4 regions of the Blautia sp. MSK.20.85 genome follow, and region 2 is predicted to be linked to each of the others. Evidence: riboswitches for the same ligand, from Rfam matches in the RefSeq annotation. Region 2 holds a riboswitch; each other region holds the start of a gene.

Region 1 (3,155 bases), on a different contig from region 2:
TCTGCAGACTTTTTATCATCCGATTTTTCTGAAGTCTTCGGAATCTTGTTTGTAGAATTTAAACTCTTCTCAAGAGCTGCTTTCTTCTCTGCGGCTCTGTCATCCAGAACTTTCTGAAGTTCCTCCGGTGTAAAACATAAACTGTCTTTATCTGCGCATCCCAGCAGCTGCTGGATCATATATTCATTTAATGCTCCTGCTGAGATCTTACTTGTTTCTACTTTCCAGCTTCCGTCCTCACTTTTTGTCATCTGAGCACTTTCGCCGGCTGTTACGGTTGTGGTTTTTCCGTCCGCTCCGGCCAGTTCCACTTCATCCTTAAATACATACACAGCGCCGCTTCCGGACTGTGCGCTTACGGAAAAGACTCCTGTCTCAAAGGTAAGCGTATTTTCATCAAGAGCGATCTCTGCTTTTCCCACAGAATCCGTAAGATCCGCAAAAACCTCTCCCTGATCCGCAGTAAGTTTCAAATTGTTTTTTTCTACGGATTCCGCAGTAAGTTTCGTATTTGCGTTAAGTGAAAGTGTATTGTTTTCTCCGGCTGAAAGCTCCGCTGTGGTTCCGTTCTTCGTCTCAAGAATATCTCCGGCTCTCAATGCCACATTTTTTTCCAGGCCGTAGCCCACACCGTTTCTCTGAATATTGGCCACACCTTTTACGTTCTTTGTCATAAGAACGCTGTCCGATCCTTTATCAAACCATCCTTTCAGATTTCCCACTGCCATCACTCCGCATCCGGCAATGACCAGGATCAGTACTACCATGATCACATTAAACAGCGTCTTTTTCCTCTTACTTTCCATTCTTCCTCCTTTTCTCTGCACAAAAAAAGCAACAAAAAAGGTAACGGAAAATAATCCCTCTTTTCCAAGGGGATTCCGTTACCTGATAGATGTTCCTATGCGCAAACCAATGCTACCTTACATGAAAGAAAAACCGCCCGCCGACTGTACGGCATCGCACTTACATGTACAGGAATCACACCTGTTTGCACGTCTTTCTTTTCTATGAAATTTTATACTGAAATTATAGTTTATTTCCTCTTGTCTGTCAAACGAAAACCCGGAAAACAATTGTATCTGTCCTTTTTCTGTGATATAATAATCAGACACCCAAAAATATTAAATATAGACGTTTTCAAGTTCCGGTTTTTTCCTGCAGAAAACCGGATTAAAAGGGAATAAGGTGAGAATCCTCAACAGACGTGCTACTGTATTTGCTTAGTTTATCCGTGAACCATTGTAATTTATCGTATAAGAAGGGGATAAACGTGACTGCATAAGTCAGGAGATCTGCTTGGAAATACTGCCGGCTATTACACGTATGATAAATGGAGAATTCTTTTTTGACATCGTATCTGCCTGTGATGCGGTGTCTTTTTTTATGTTGAAGGAGACTTTTTTATGTCAGGTACTTATTACAGATCCAGTCGTGTCATTTCCAAAAACAACGCAAGAAACTATCTTTCCTCAAATGTAAAGATCCCTGCGCCAATTGAATATATCGCGTCGGAAGCTTTTCAGAAAAAGACCAAGATCTCCTCTGTCTGTTTTCCGGACACGCTTAAAAATATCGGCGCCAGAACCTTTCAGGGCTGCACTCTTCTGAAAGAAGTATTGCTTCCCACCCAGGTGGAAAATATGGGATCCAACGTATTTTCTCAATGTAATTCCCTGAAAAAAGTCATTCTTCCTCAGGCACTTTCTTCTATCCCGAGAGCCGCCTTTCAGGAGAACCGAAAGCTTGGATGTGTGATCTTTCCCCATGATTCACAGATTTCCCGGATCCGCTCCGAAGCTTTTTCACAGTGTACCTCCCTGGAATCCCTTCAGCTGTCTTCCGCACTTACCCTCATCGAAGACCGTGCTTTTTACCGCTGTAAAAATCTCCGTTCCGTGGATTTCCCGGAAGGTCTGAAACGTATCGGAAAAGAGGCTTTTTATTTTTGTGCCATAGAAGAACTTCATCTTCCCCAGTCCCTGGAATTTTTGGACGAAAGCGCATTTTTTAAGTGTATGAATCTTACTTATGTCTGTCTTCCCACAAATATCCATTATATCGGCAAATGGGTATTCCACGGATGTAACCGTATGAAATATCTGGAGATCCGACACGATCCCGATTTTATCGGGCCATGGATCATCAACCGTGCCTGTACCATCCGGTGTTATAAAGGTTCCAAAGTAGATGAGTATTGTAAGGAATTTGATTTTAAAGTTGAATATTTATGATCAAATGATCAAAAACGGCATTTTTTCACATTTCATTCTGTGAAAAAATGCCGCTTTTATTTTTCAGGGGATAACAGCTTTATTTAACTGTTACCTTGCATGTTACTTTTTTGCTTCCGCTCTTTACGGTGATCACTGCTGTTCCTGCTTTTTTTGCTGTGATCACACCTGTGCTGCTTACGGTTGCCACGTTCTTATTGGAAGAAGTGTAAGTAATCTTCTCACCGGATGTGAACGGTGTACGTACCGGTTTCAGGGTTGTCTTTGCTCCTTTTTTCAGAGTAAGGGCAGATTTTACACCTGTGATCTTTGTTGTTTTTACTGTAGATTTCTGAACAGTTACTGTGATATAAGCTTTCTTTTTGCTCTTTAAGGTTACGGAAACTTTTGCTGTACCAGCTGTTTTTCCGGCTTTAATCACACCTTTGCTGCTTACAGTTACGATCTTTTTGTTGGTAGTTCCCCATGCCTTTACAGCATCACCGTTGGCAAGTCCTGTTACTTTCACTCTGGATGTGGACTGATTTACTTTCAGAGTGATCTTTGTTGCGTTCAGTTTCAGGGTTGGAGTCAGTTTTTTGCCGTAAGGTCTGGTTGTCTTTGTTTTATAACCGCATTTGGAGCAGACTTTTGTCTGTACTGCCGGTTTGAATACGGTTGCTTTTGTTGTTGTTTTCCAGGTGTAAGTATGTCTTGTCTTCGGGATACTTACTGTCTTTGTTGCGCCGCAGACTGTACAGGTATATGTTTTCACACCTGCTGTTGTACAGGTAGCTGCTTTTGTTACTTTACCTTTGTCATAGGTATGTGCTGCATATCCGTTCTTTCTCTCATTGCTGGAGATGTTGCACCAGGAATTTTCGTTTTTGGAATTTGCACATTCATGCCAGTGGGCGTTTTTGTCAAATGTCCATGCTGTCT
Region 2 (3,155 bases):
TCTGTCGGCTCCAGTGTATCTGCAAAGCTTGTTACTCCGATGGTGATCTCCTTATCACTTTTTTTGTCACCTTTTGCCTGAGCCACTGTTGTCATGGAAAAAGTCATCATGCATGCAAGTGTAGCAGCCAGCACTTTTTTAACTACGTTATTTCTCATTTCATCCTCCTAAAGATAAATAATACTGATCATATGGTGTTGGTTTGTTACAGAGTTGTTTTATTGATCCTGGCGCGGATCCAGTACATCACGGATGCTGTCTCCAAGCATGTTGAAAACAACAACACAGATCACGATAGCGATACCAGGGTAGATCATAAGCCATGGCGCTTTTGCCATGTAGGTCCTTCCTTCATTCAGCATCAGTCCCCATTCCGGTGTCGGCGCGGTTGCACCAAATCCCAGGAATGAAAGGGAAGCCAGTTCCAGCATCATGGTTCCGATATCTGCCGCTGCAGTTACCACCATCTGGGTTACCATGTTGGGAAGAACGTGTACAAGAAGAATTTTCCAGGTCTTTGTTCCGTTTACCACAGCTGCCTCTATGTAAAGACTCTTCTTGACTTTCAAAACCATACTTCTTGCAAGGCGGGCATATTTTGTCCAGCTTACAGCCGCAATGGAGATAACGGCATTGACCAGATTCGGTCCGAGCATACCGGCAATGGCAATGGCCAGAACAAGGCCGGGGAATGAGATCATCATATCCGCGATACGCATGATCACTGCATCCACAACACCACCGAAATATCCGGCGATAACTCCTAAAAATGTACCGATCACAAAGATCACCGCAACCAGACATAAGGTCATGATCAGAGAGGTTCTTGTTCCGAAGATAACACGGGAAAGAAGATCTCGTCCAAGCTTATCCGTTCCGAACGGATGAGCGGAGCTTGGCTCCTGCAGTGATTCGGTCATAACTGCATCCAACGGATCATATGGGGAAAGCTGCGGTGCAAAGATCGCAACACCGATCACCACGAGACCCAGAATAAAGAAAAGAGTGAACTGTTTATTTTCTTTGAATGTTCGTAATACCTTTTTCAATTATCTATCCTCCTTAAGTCTTGGATCGAGATAAGTATAGGACAGATCCACAAGCAGGTTGATGCACATGTACAGGATCGCGATCCAGAGTACATAGCCCTGTACAAGAGGATAGTCACGACAGGAAATTGCCTTTACTGCCATATTTCCCATTCCAGGCCAGTTGTAAATGATCTCTACAACTGCAGTACCTCCCAGAAGACTTCCAAGGGAAAGCCCCAGCAGTGTTACCAGCGGAAGCATTACATTAGGAAGAACGTGTTTCCAGAGAATGACTCTTTCCTTGATCCCACGCATTCTTGCACCTGTGACATAATCCTGGTGAAGTTCCTCCAGTACTGCACTTCTTACCTGTCTGGTATACTTTGCAGACATGGCAAGTGCAAGTGTCAGCGCCGGAAGGATCATGGATTTAAAATCTGTACTGCCTCCGGCAACATTGATCCAGCGAAGCTGAACACCAAAGATGCTGAGAAGGATCAGGCCCAGCCAGAAGCTTGGAACAGATACTCCCACAAAGGTAATTCCTCTTACAAAATAATCCGGGAATTTGTTCTGATATACAGCGGCCAGTATTCCAAGCGGTATGGAAATAATGACCATCATCAGAAGTGCCAGCAACGACATCCTCAGCGTCGGCCAGAAACAGGATACCAGTTTATCCGTTACCGGCATTTTGAAAGAATAGGACTGTCCCATATCTCCTGTTACAACACCTTTCAGCCAGGAACCATACTGCACAAGAAATGGCTGGTCAAGGCCGAGATCATGTCTTGTCTGTTCCAGAAGTTCTGGTGTTGGAAGATTACCACACTCTGTCAACATGATCTCCGCAGGATCACCAGGTGACAGGTAGGTCAGTCCAAATGTGAAAAAGCTGATTCCAAATAATACAATGATAATCTGGAGAAATCTTTTTCCTACTTGTTTCTTTGTCACGTTTTACTCCTTTCCTCATTTGATGTGATTTTTAGCATAGCCGTTTCAACTTATATAAGATAATAATAACTATAATGGGATTCTTTATATGCAGAAAATGCATGGAATTTTAGAAATACGCACGAAAAAAGCCCGTGACGAAATACGGGCACACACAAAAAAACTTGCTTCCTATCTTCCGTAAGAATCATCTTAAAACAATTACAAGCAGGTCTCCTGACTCAGGCTCCTCACCCTCAGACACCTTCCCGGCCCTATTTCTCACGCACCCGGCCAGTGGTATTTTATCTGAGGATTCCCCATTACAGTGACGGGATCGTACCGGATTTACACCGGTTTCCCTATTAATCCTCTCGGAACTTGCAACGACTGATGTAAAAATCAGCAAATGCTGTTAAATTACGGATTTATTATATGATAAATCTATTGCTGTTGTCCATAGAAAAATGTTGTATTTTTAGAATATTTATCAATTTTGTCAAAGCTGTTTGAATTGTACATATACCCCGTTAGGTATTTAACAACTGAGTTTATCCGATTTGTCAAAAAAATACGGATTTTACGCGTTTGTTTTTACAAACAGAACAACAAACGGTAAAATCCGGTTTTCTTATCGCTTCTATAGGAATTGAATAAAACAATTTTTGGTGGAAAAGCTCTGCGAATATCAGGTCAGCGTCTCTGTGATCGCTGCATAGGCGATCATCGGTCCGTCCTCAATAATATTCAGGCTGGCTGTCTGATAAAGTACAACTCCATTTTCTGTTGCAATGGATGTATAAAGCAGGTTTCCGTAGTAATCTCTCAGTTCACCCAGGTCTTCTCCTTTAAAGAAGTACTCTCCAGGCTTTTTGGATGGATACCAGCATCCGGTATATGGTGCATATTCATATACCACATTTTCCAGAAGCATCTGACGGTAATGTTTCAGTCCGTGACATTTCTTCCCCTGAAGATGAAACACAAGATGACGGACGTCTCTTTTGTCCTGTTCCACTTCCTCCCAGGTCCAGTAACTGTGTCCGCCCCTCTCGATGAGAATGCTTGGAATTCCAAGAGAAGAAGCATAATTATAGGCACCACCTGTAGCAGTTGTAGAGCGGACCACATATTTGACACCGATATGTCTTGCCATATGTAAGGACTTCTCTGCCGTCTCTTCATCTA
Region 3 (3,155 bases), on a different contig from region 2:
GCTTTTTCTTTTCCATCATAAAATATCTGGAAATCGCAATATCCTGCTCATCCCGCATGGGCATGATCGTTCCGCAGTACCCTTTTGGAAACGCCCCGTACCGCTCCGGCCCTACATCATGTCCGCCGGAGATCAGCACTCCGTCCAGCTGTTCCAGGAACGGTTTCGCCGCCTCCAGATCTCCATACTGCGGGATCAGCACAGGAATCGCACCGGCTTTCTCCAGGATATACACATAATCACCGCTGACAAAGTCCCAGTCCTGCCCGGTGATCCCCATGCCCGAAACCATTCCAACAGCATCCCTGTAGTCAAAATTACAGGTAACGCCGATCACAGGTTTTCTTTCCCTCATCCTTCTCCTCTTTCCACCAAAAAATGGTCGCTTTTACAGATATTCTACCGCAAATCCATACTTCCTACAATAGTCATCGACTCTGGTATTTTTTCTGCACAGGATCTTTGTCCCTTTATTTATGATCCATTCTCCCAGCACTTCTGGATCCCCGGAAAATTCCACTGTTTTCAACATACTGCACCCGTGAAACGCCCATTTTTCCACAGTTTCCACATATTCCGGAACCCGGACATATTCCAGATTTCTGCACTTCAGAAAAGCGCTCTCTCCAATAAATTTCAGCTTTTGAGGAAGTTCCAGCTTCTGCAGTCCGGTCTGATAAAACGCCTCTCTTTCAATCCGCTCCACAGACTGAGGAATTTTTATCTCTGTCAGATTCCCACATTTATAAAATGCCCTTCGCCCAATCTCAGTGATCATTTCCGGAAGCACTACTCCGGAAAGTTCCTGGCACTCCATAAAAGCTTCTGCCGGAATTCGGATGATTTTCTTATTCTCTTCAAAAACTGTCTTCTGCAGTCTTTTACACCCGTACAAAACCCCTTTTCCAATATATTCTGTTGTAGCCGGGATTTCAAAACTTCTCAGGTTTACACAACCGGAAAAAGCTCTGTTTTTTATAACTTTTATTTTCTCTGATCTTACTGTTCGAAGCCTTGTACATCCGGCGAAACTTTCTCTGCCAATCTCTCTGACGCAGTTTTCCAGGCTCACTTCTCTGATCCGGATATTATTCTTCAGTGCCTCGTCCCCGATTCGGCTATAAGGCTGTCCGATAACAAGAATTCTCTCTCCGTGTTTCTCTGCACATCCTCTTACAAATGTTTTTTCTCTTTCTTTCTGCGAACGCCACACCAGTGTTTTCTGCATTTTTTAACCTCTCAACAAAAAAACGGATGCAATACCCTGAAAGATATCGCATCCGTATATAATGATCATGTTTTCAACAATACCATCTGCTACCGCAATATCTCTGAATTCAGGAAATGTTTCTTTCTGTGTCCCGAAAAATAGGTACACAAAACCAAACAATCTCCCCCTCCATTTATCATTGCGTGTAATAACTGGTAGCAGCTTTAAGCAGGTATCCTGGCTTATGTAATCACGATCCCTCCCCTTCTCATACAGATCCGTACAATGGTTACAGAAAGATCTAAACAAATACAGTAGCACGACTGCCTGGGATTCTCACCCTGTTCCCTCTTGGCCCTGCCGATGTGGCAGAGAACTTAAAACCGGTAATTGTTTTTTCTCCATATTTAACTGTTCAGAAATTATAACACACTTCTTTTTCTGTGACAATCCCGTGAATCAGAGTTATAGGCGGGGTTATTTCATAATGATCAGTATTTATTTTACAGTTACACGGCATTTGTAAGAAACTTTTCCGGATCTTACTGTAATTACCGCAGTTCCTTTTTTCACACCTCTGACCACACCTTTGGAACTTACTGTGACAACAGCCTTATTGGAGGAACTGTATGTAAGTTTTTCAGCAGATGTTATTGGTCTGCGTATCGGCTTTAAGGTCGTTGTCTTTCCTTTACTGATGGTTATTCTGGACTGCAGTCCGGTTATGGCCGCAGTTCTTACTGTTCCTTTCTGTACAACGACTTTCAGTTTCGCCGTTTTTTTGCTTGCCAGAGTTACTGTGATATAAGCAGTACCTGTCTTTTTCTGTGCGGTGATCACACCTTTTTTATCTACTTTTACAATTGCAGTATTGCTGGATTTCCAGGACTTCACGGAATCTCCTTTTGCAAGACCACTGACTTTCACTTTGCTAGTAGATTTTCCCGGATTCAGACGAATTCCATATGCGTTCAGTTTGATCGTTGGTTTCAGTTTGCTTCCTGAATTCTTTGTTTCTTTTTTGGCACATACAGAACAGGTTCTTGTGATCTGTTTCGGTGCAAAAACAGTTGCAGATTTCGTTGTCTTCCAGGAACTCCACTTATGTGCTGCAAGAGCTGTTGATTCGGTCTTTTTCTCTCCGCACCAGGTACAGGTATAAGATTTTGTTCCTTTTGTCTTACAGGTGGATTTCTTTGTTACTGTTCCTGCATCCCAGCTGTGTTTTGCATGTTCTCCTTTGTTTTTCAGATCCCAGTATGTTGTCTCCTTATTTACAAAACGTCTGTAAGAATCCAGTGCCTGAAGTGCCTGTACTGTAGACATTTCGCTGGATTTTGAAATTGACATGGAATGTGAAAAACCATTGTCGCTCTGAATATAACCAGTCAGATTTGTGATCATATTCATATTTACAGTACCAAAATCATCGCTTAACGGATCAATTCCCATAGAAGTCAGTGCCAGAAGAACCTGGGCTGTACTTTCACAGGTACCATATCCGAAATCATCTCCCATGGCATTTGCCAGGTAAGTGAGTGCTTTGTCTGAAATATTTTTTGCGGCTGTATTATGGTTTCTGTAGACAGCAAGGGCCTGCAGCGCCATGGCTGTAATATCAGAGCTTCCTCCTTTTGCATCGGTAAGTCCGATTCCACCGGTTGTCGGATTCTGGAATTCTCCAAGTGCCCTGATGATGGAAGCACGGTTCCATTTCGCATTTCCCGGGATCTGGATATCTGCGGCATCCAGAGCGATCAATGCATAGATCAGTTCATTGGAACCATTTTTCAGTTTTTCAGAATTGTAGATCATCGCTGCAAGGTTTACACCGTCAACATTTGTGATGTCTTTTCCCATAGCTGTTAATGCAAGAGACACTCGCTCAATATCTGTAGGTTTCTGGTCTGCACTCCAGCCTTTTACAGTCGCACATACAGACTCG
Region 4 (3,155 bases), on a different contig from region 2:
TCGCAAGCTCGCTGGTAGTCTTACCCTTCCAGTATTTATGTACCTCCCGAAGATCCGCCTTGGTCTCCTCCGAAATATAAAATGGATCAGCAGTTCTGGTAGCCACCGTATCCAGTTCATCCTCCAGCCACTGGAAAGAATACTCCGGGAATGTCTGACATCCTCTTGGTGCCAGGGTGCTGCTTCCGACGATCAGTTCCTCATCACGGATGATGATCGGAATGTTATGCAGGATATGGGCAAAAGCCTTCGCTCTGCGTGTGATGATCGGCTCGTCTTCAGTTTCCTTGTAGGACTCTGTGACCAGTTTCGCTCTGGCAGATTCGATCACCGGCATCTTGGCATAAAGATTATCCACAAGATGTGTGATCCTGTCTGTTTTCGGGATATCTGCTATATGAAATTTCTCCATGATTCTCCTTTCTCATAACCGGTTGTTTCTGGTGATCTGTCTGCCTCTACGCTTCCAGAACCGCTCCTGTCCGGCTATGTGCTCATGTAGTTTTATTATACCTTACCCCTACTTCGATGTCAACGAAATCCAACATGTGTTTCTAGCTGTTTTTGTGGTTTTTATCGGTTGTTCCCTGTTGATTTTATTTGTTTTTTGTATTTTTATGTTTTTCTCTATTGACTTTGTTTTTCTGCTCTGCCATACTTAGATTTATATAGGAATTCCTTTGTTTTTCAGAAAAAATTTATGCAAAGCGGACATTCGTATTCCGCTCTGTCACATGTTCTCAAACAGTAAAAGAGGTGTATTTTTATGTATCTTTCTGATATGCATACCCACTCCATCGCCAGTGGTCACGGCACGGAATGTACCATCACAAACATGGCACGCGCAGCTGCCGAGAAAGGTCTCCGGCTTCTCGGGATCACTGATCACGGTCCCGGCACTCTGGCAGCCGGAACTTCCTCCTATTTCCGCAGCCTTACCTATTCTCCGAAAAAACATTTCGGAGTAGATCTGCTCTACGGAATCGAACTGAATATTCTGGACCGGAAGGGAACTGTAGATCTGGATCAGGAATTATTATGCAAACTTGATTATGCCATTGCAAGCATGCATACCTGGAACTACCGTCCCGGTACCAGAGACGAGAACACAGAAGCTTTTGTCAATGTCATGAAGAATCCCTGTGTCAAAATCCTCGGTCACAGCGACAACACCCATTATCCGGTAAATTATGATGTTCTTGCCCGAACTGCCAGAGAAACCGGAACAATCTTTGAAATTAACGAAGCTTCCCTGGCTCCATATGGCTACCGTGGTGATACCAGAGAAAACTGTTATGAGATTCTCCGCTGCTGCCGCAAATATCATCTGCCGCTGCTGCTCTCCAGTGACAGTCACGGTCCGGAACACATCGGTGATTTTACCTGTGCTGCTGAATTTGTTCATCAGGCCATGTTCCCGGAACAGCTGATTCTGAACAATCAGCTTCCAAGATTGAAGGTATTTCTGCAGACCAGATGATCTGGTAAAACAGTAAGATCGAATATACATAAAATGTATCCGAATACACATTCATGTTTGACTCACAACCAAAAAAGCCAGCTCGGACACATTTTACCATGTGTCCGAGCTAGCTTATTATTTCGGGTTATATTATATTTTCTTTATTATCATTTCTCATCTGCCTGAGAATTCTCTCTCTGCTTTCTTATCATATCCGCAAGTTCCTGATATTTTCCTGTGATATATCCATAATTCTCTCTTCTGTGAGGAAGTTTACACGCAGTGCAGTCCTTGATTCCGCTTTCCGTAAAATGGAAATTACCACCGCATTTATCTCCCAGTGCATACAGCGGACAATAACAGAACAGGCAGTTAAAATTTTCCGGATCTGCTCCTTTATGGCATGGAAAATACTCGCATTTTTTGTGGCTGAAATAGGAATATTCTTTTCCCTCCCAATATGGTTTCTCCATGGTTCTTATCTCCTCCCGGATCATGCACTCTCTTAATTTTTCCGTAAAAAAAGAGGTAGCGATCCCACCCCGGGGTAGAAATATAATCCGTTCATGAGTGCGCGGAGGGAACGAATGTATCCGGAGTAGTATCGCCTGCCATTTAATCATGTATAATTCATATGAACAGGCGCATTCCATAAAAAAATGCCTACTCTCGTAAAAAAGTAGACAACGTCCCAGGGGTGCGGAGTCCCTGAAATGGTTGTTACACTTTACACGGAAGTTTAACCTCGCCATAACAAGCAGGTTTCCTGGCTCCGGGATCATGGCTCGTCTCTCCTTCTCATACATAGGTACAATGGATTCTGAGATTCGCTCCTCCGTTACAGTGACCGGATCGCTCAGGTTTCTCACCTGATTCCCTTTTCTGCTGGCTTCTGATAATCCATGACTGTCAGATGCCCTCAGCACTTGCTATGTTCAATATGGAATTATACTGACATTATAATAACACCCTGTTAATTATATGTCAATACTGTTTCAGATTTTTTTGATATAAATTCACTGTTTCCTTATAAGAAACAGCCTGGCGGAATATGCCGCCAGGCTGTTCAATATCTTCATCTTAATAAATTTTATATGGTTCGTGATTATACAAGACGTCTTACAGAAACAATCGTTCTGTATGTCGCATCGTTACTGATCTTAATACCATCCTGAGAATTGGATGCATGTACGATCTGTCCATTGCCCATGTAAATAGCCACATGTCCACCATAGCAGATCAGATCTCCTGGCTGGGCATCTGCATAAGATACCTCAGTACCTGCATTCTGCTGCTCATAGGAAGTTCTCGGAAGGCTTACGCCAAAGTTGGCATATACACTCTGTACAAAACCGGAGCAGTCTGCACCATTGGTAAGGCTTGTTCCGCCCCATACGTATGGATTTCCAACAAACTGTGTCGCATAATCTACAACAGAAGAACCTGAGCCACTGTAGGAAGAAGAGCTTCCACTGTCAGAAGAAGTATCTTCGGAAGTATCTCCGCTGTTATCATAATCCGCGTCTGTATTGGCTTCTGCATCGTCTGTGTTGGTATCTTCTGTTTCATCGCCTGTTATGGCATTACCGTCTTCATCATACTGAGTATCATCGTTCTCTCCATCTGCTGTGTCTGTATCTTCATCCACATACTCAGTATCATCTTCAGCAGCGTCCTCGTCTGTATTTACGAT

What was found. Region 2 has a riboswitch for cobalamin ahead of nikB (nickel ABC transporter permease). Riboswitches for the same ligand answer to the same signal wherever they lie in the genome.
Region 1: it holds a riboswitch for cobalamin, as region 2 does, so the genes downstream of both, G5B12_RS13650 (leucine-rich repeat domain-containing protein) here and nikB (nickel ABC transporter permease) in region 2, are expected to answer to the same signal.
Region 3: it holds a riboswitch for cobalamin, as region 2 does, so the genes downstream of both, G5B12_RS09485 (leucine-rich repeat domain-containing protein) here and nikB (nickel ABC transporter permease) in region 2, are expected to answer to the same signal.
Region 4: it holds a riboswitch for cobalamin, as region 2 does, so the genes downstream of both, G5B12_RS09750 (cysteine-rich small domain-containing protein) here and nikB (nickel ABC transporter permease) in region 2, are expected to answer to the same signal.

Annotation. Positions count from the first base shown of each region.
Region 1 covers NZ_JAAIUN010000030.1:13,426-16,580, reverse strand. Annotated here, with positions in the region: gene G5B12_RS17590 (DUF4430 domain-containing protein) at 1-806, opposite strand, end outside; cobalamin riboswitch at 1,126-1,317, shown strand; gene G5B12_RS13650 (leucine-rich repeat domain-containing protein) at 1,407-2,234, shown strand; gene G5B12_RS13645 (DUF4430 domain-containing protein) at 2,314-3,155, opposite strand, start outside.
Region 2 covers NZ_JAAIUN010000003.1:128,017-131,171, reverse strand. Annotated here, with positions in the region: gene G5B12_RS02870 (ABC transporter substrate-binding protein) at 1-158, opposite strand, end outside; gene nikC (nickel transporter permease) at 219-1,049, opposite strand; gene nikB (nickel ABC transporter permease) at 1,050-1,988, opposite strand; cobalamin riboswitch at 2,178-2,367, opposite strand; gene G5B12_RS02855 (M14 family metallopeptidase) at 2,656-3,155, opposite strand, start outside.
Region 3 covers NZ_JAAIUN010000014.1:22,459-25,613, forward strand. Annotated here, with positions in the region: gene G5B12_RS09480 (gamma-glutamyl-gamma-aminobutyrate hydrolase family protein) at 1-355, opposite strand, end outside; gene G5B12_RS09485 (leucine-rich repeat domain-containing protein) at 389-1,228, opposite strand; cobalamin riboswitch at 1,421-1,606, opposite strand; gene G5B12_RS09490 (Ig-like domain-containing protein) at 1,709-3,155, opposite strand, start outside.
Region 4 covers NZ_JAAIUN010000015.1:7,999-11,153, forward strand. Annotated here, with positions in the region: gene G5B12_RS09740 (glycyl radical protein) at 1-412, opposite strand, end outside; gene G5B12_RS09745 (phosphatase) at 767-1,480, shown strand; gene G5B12_RS09750 (cysteine-rich small domain-containing protein) at 1,630-1,935, opposite strand; cobalamin riboswitch at 2,202-2,404, opposite strand; gene G5B12_RS09755 (C40 family peptidase) at 2,568-3,155, opposite strand, start outside.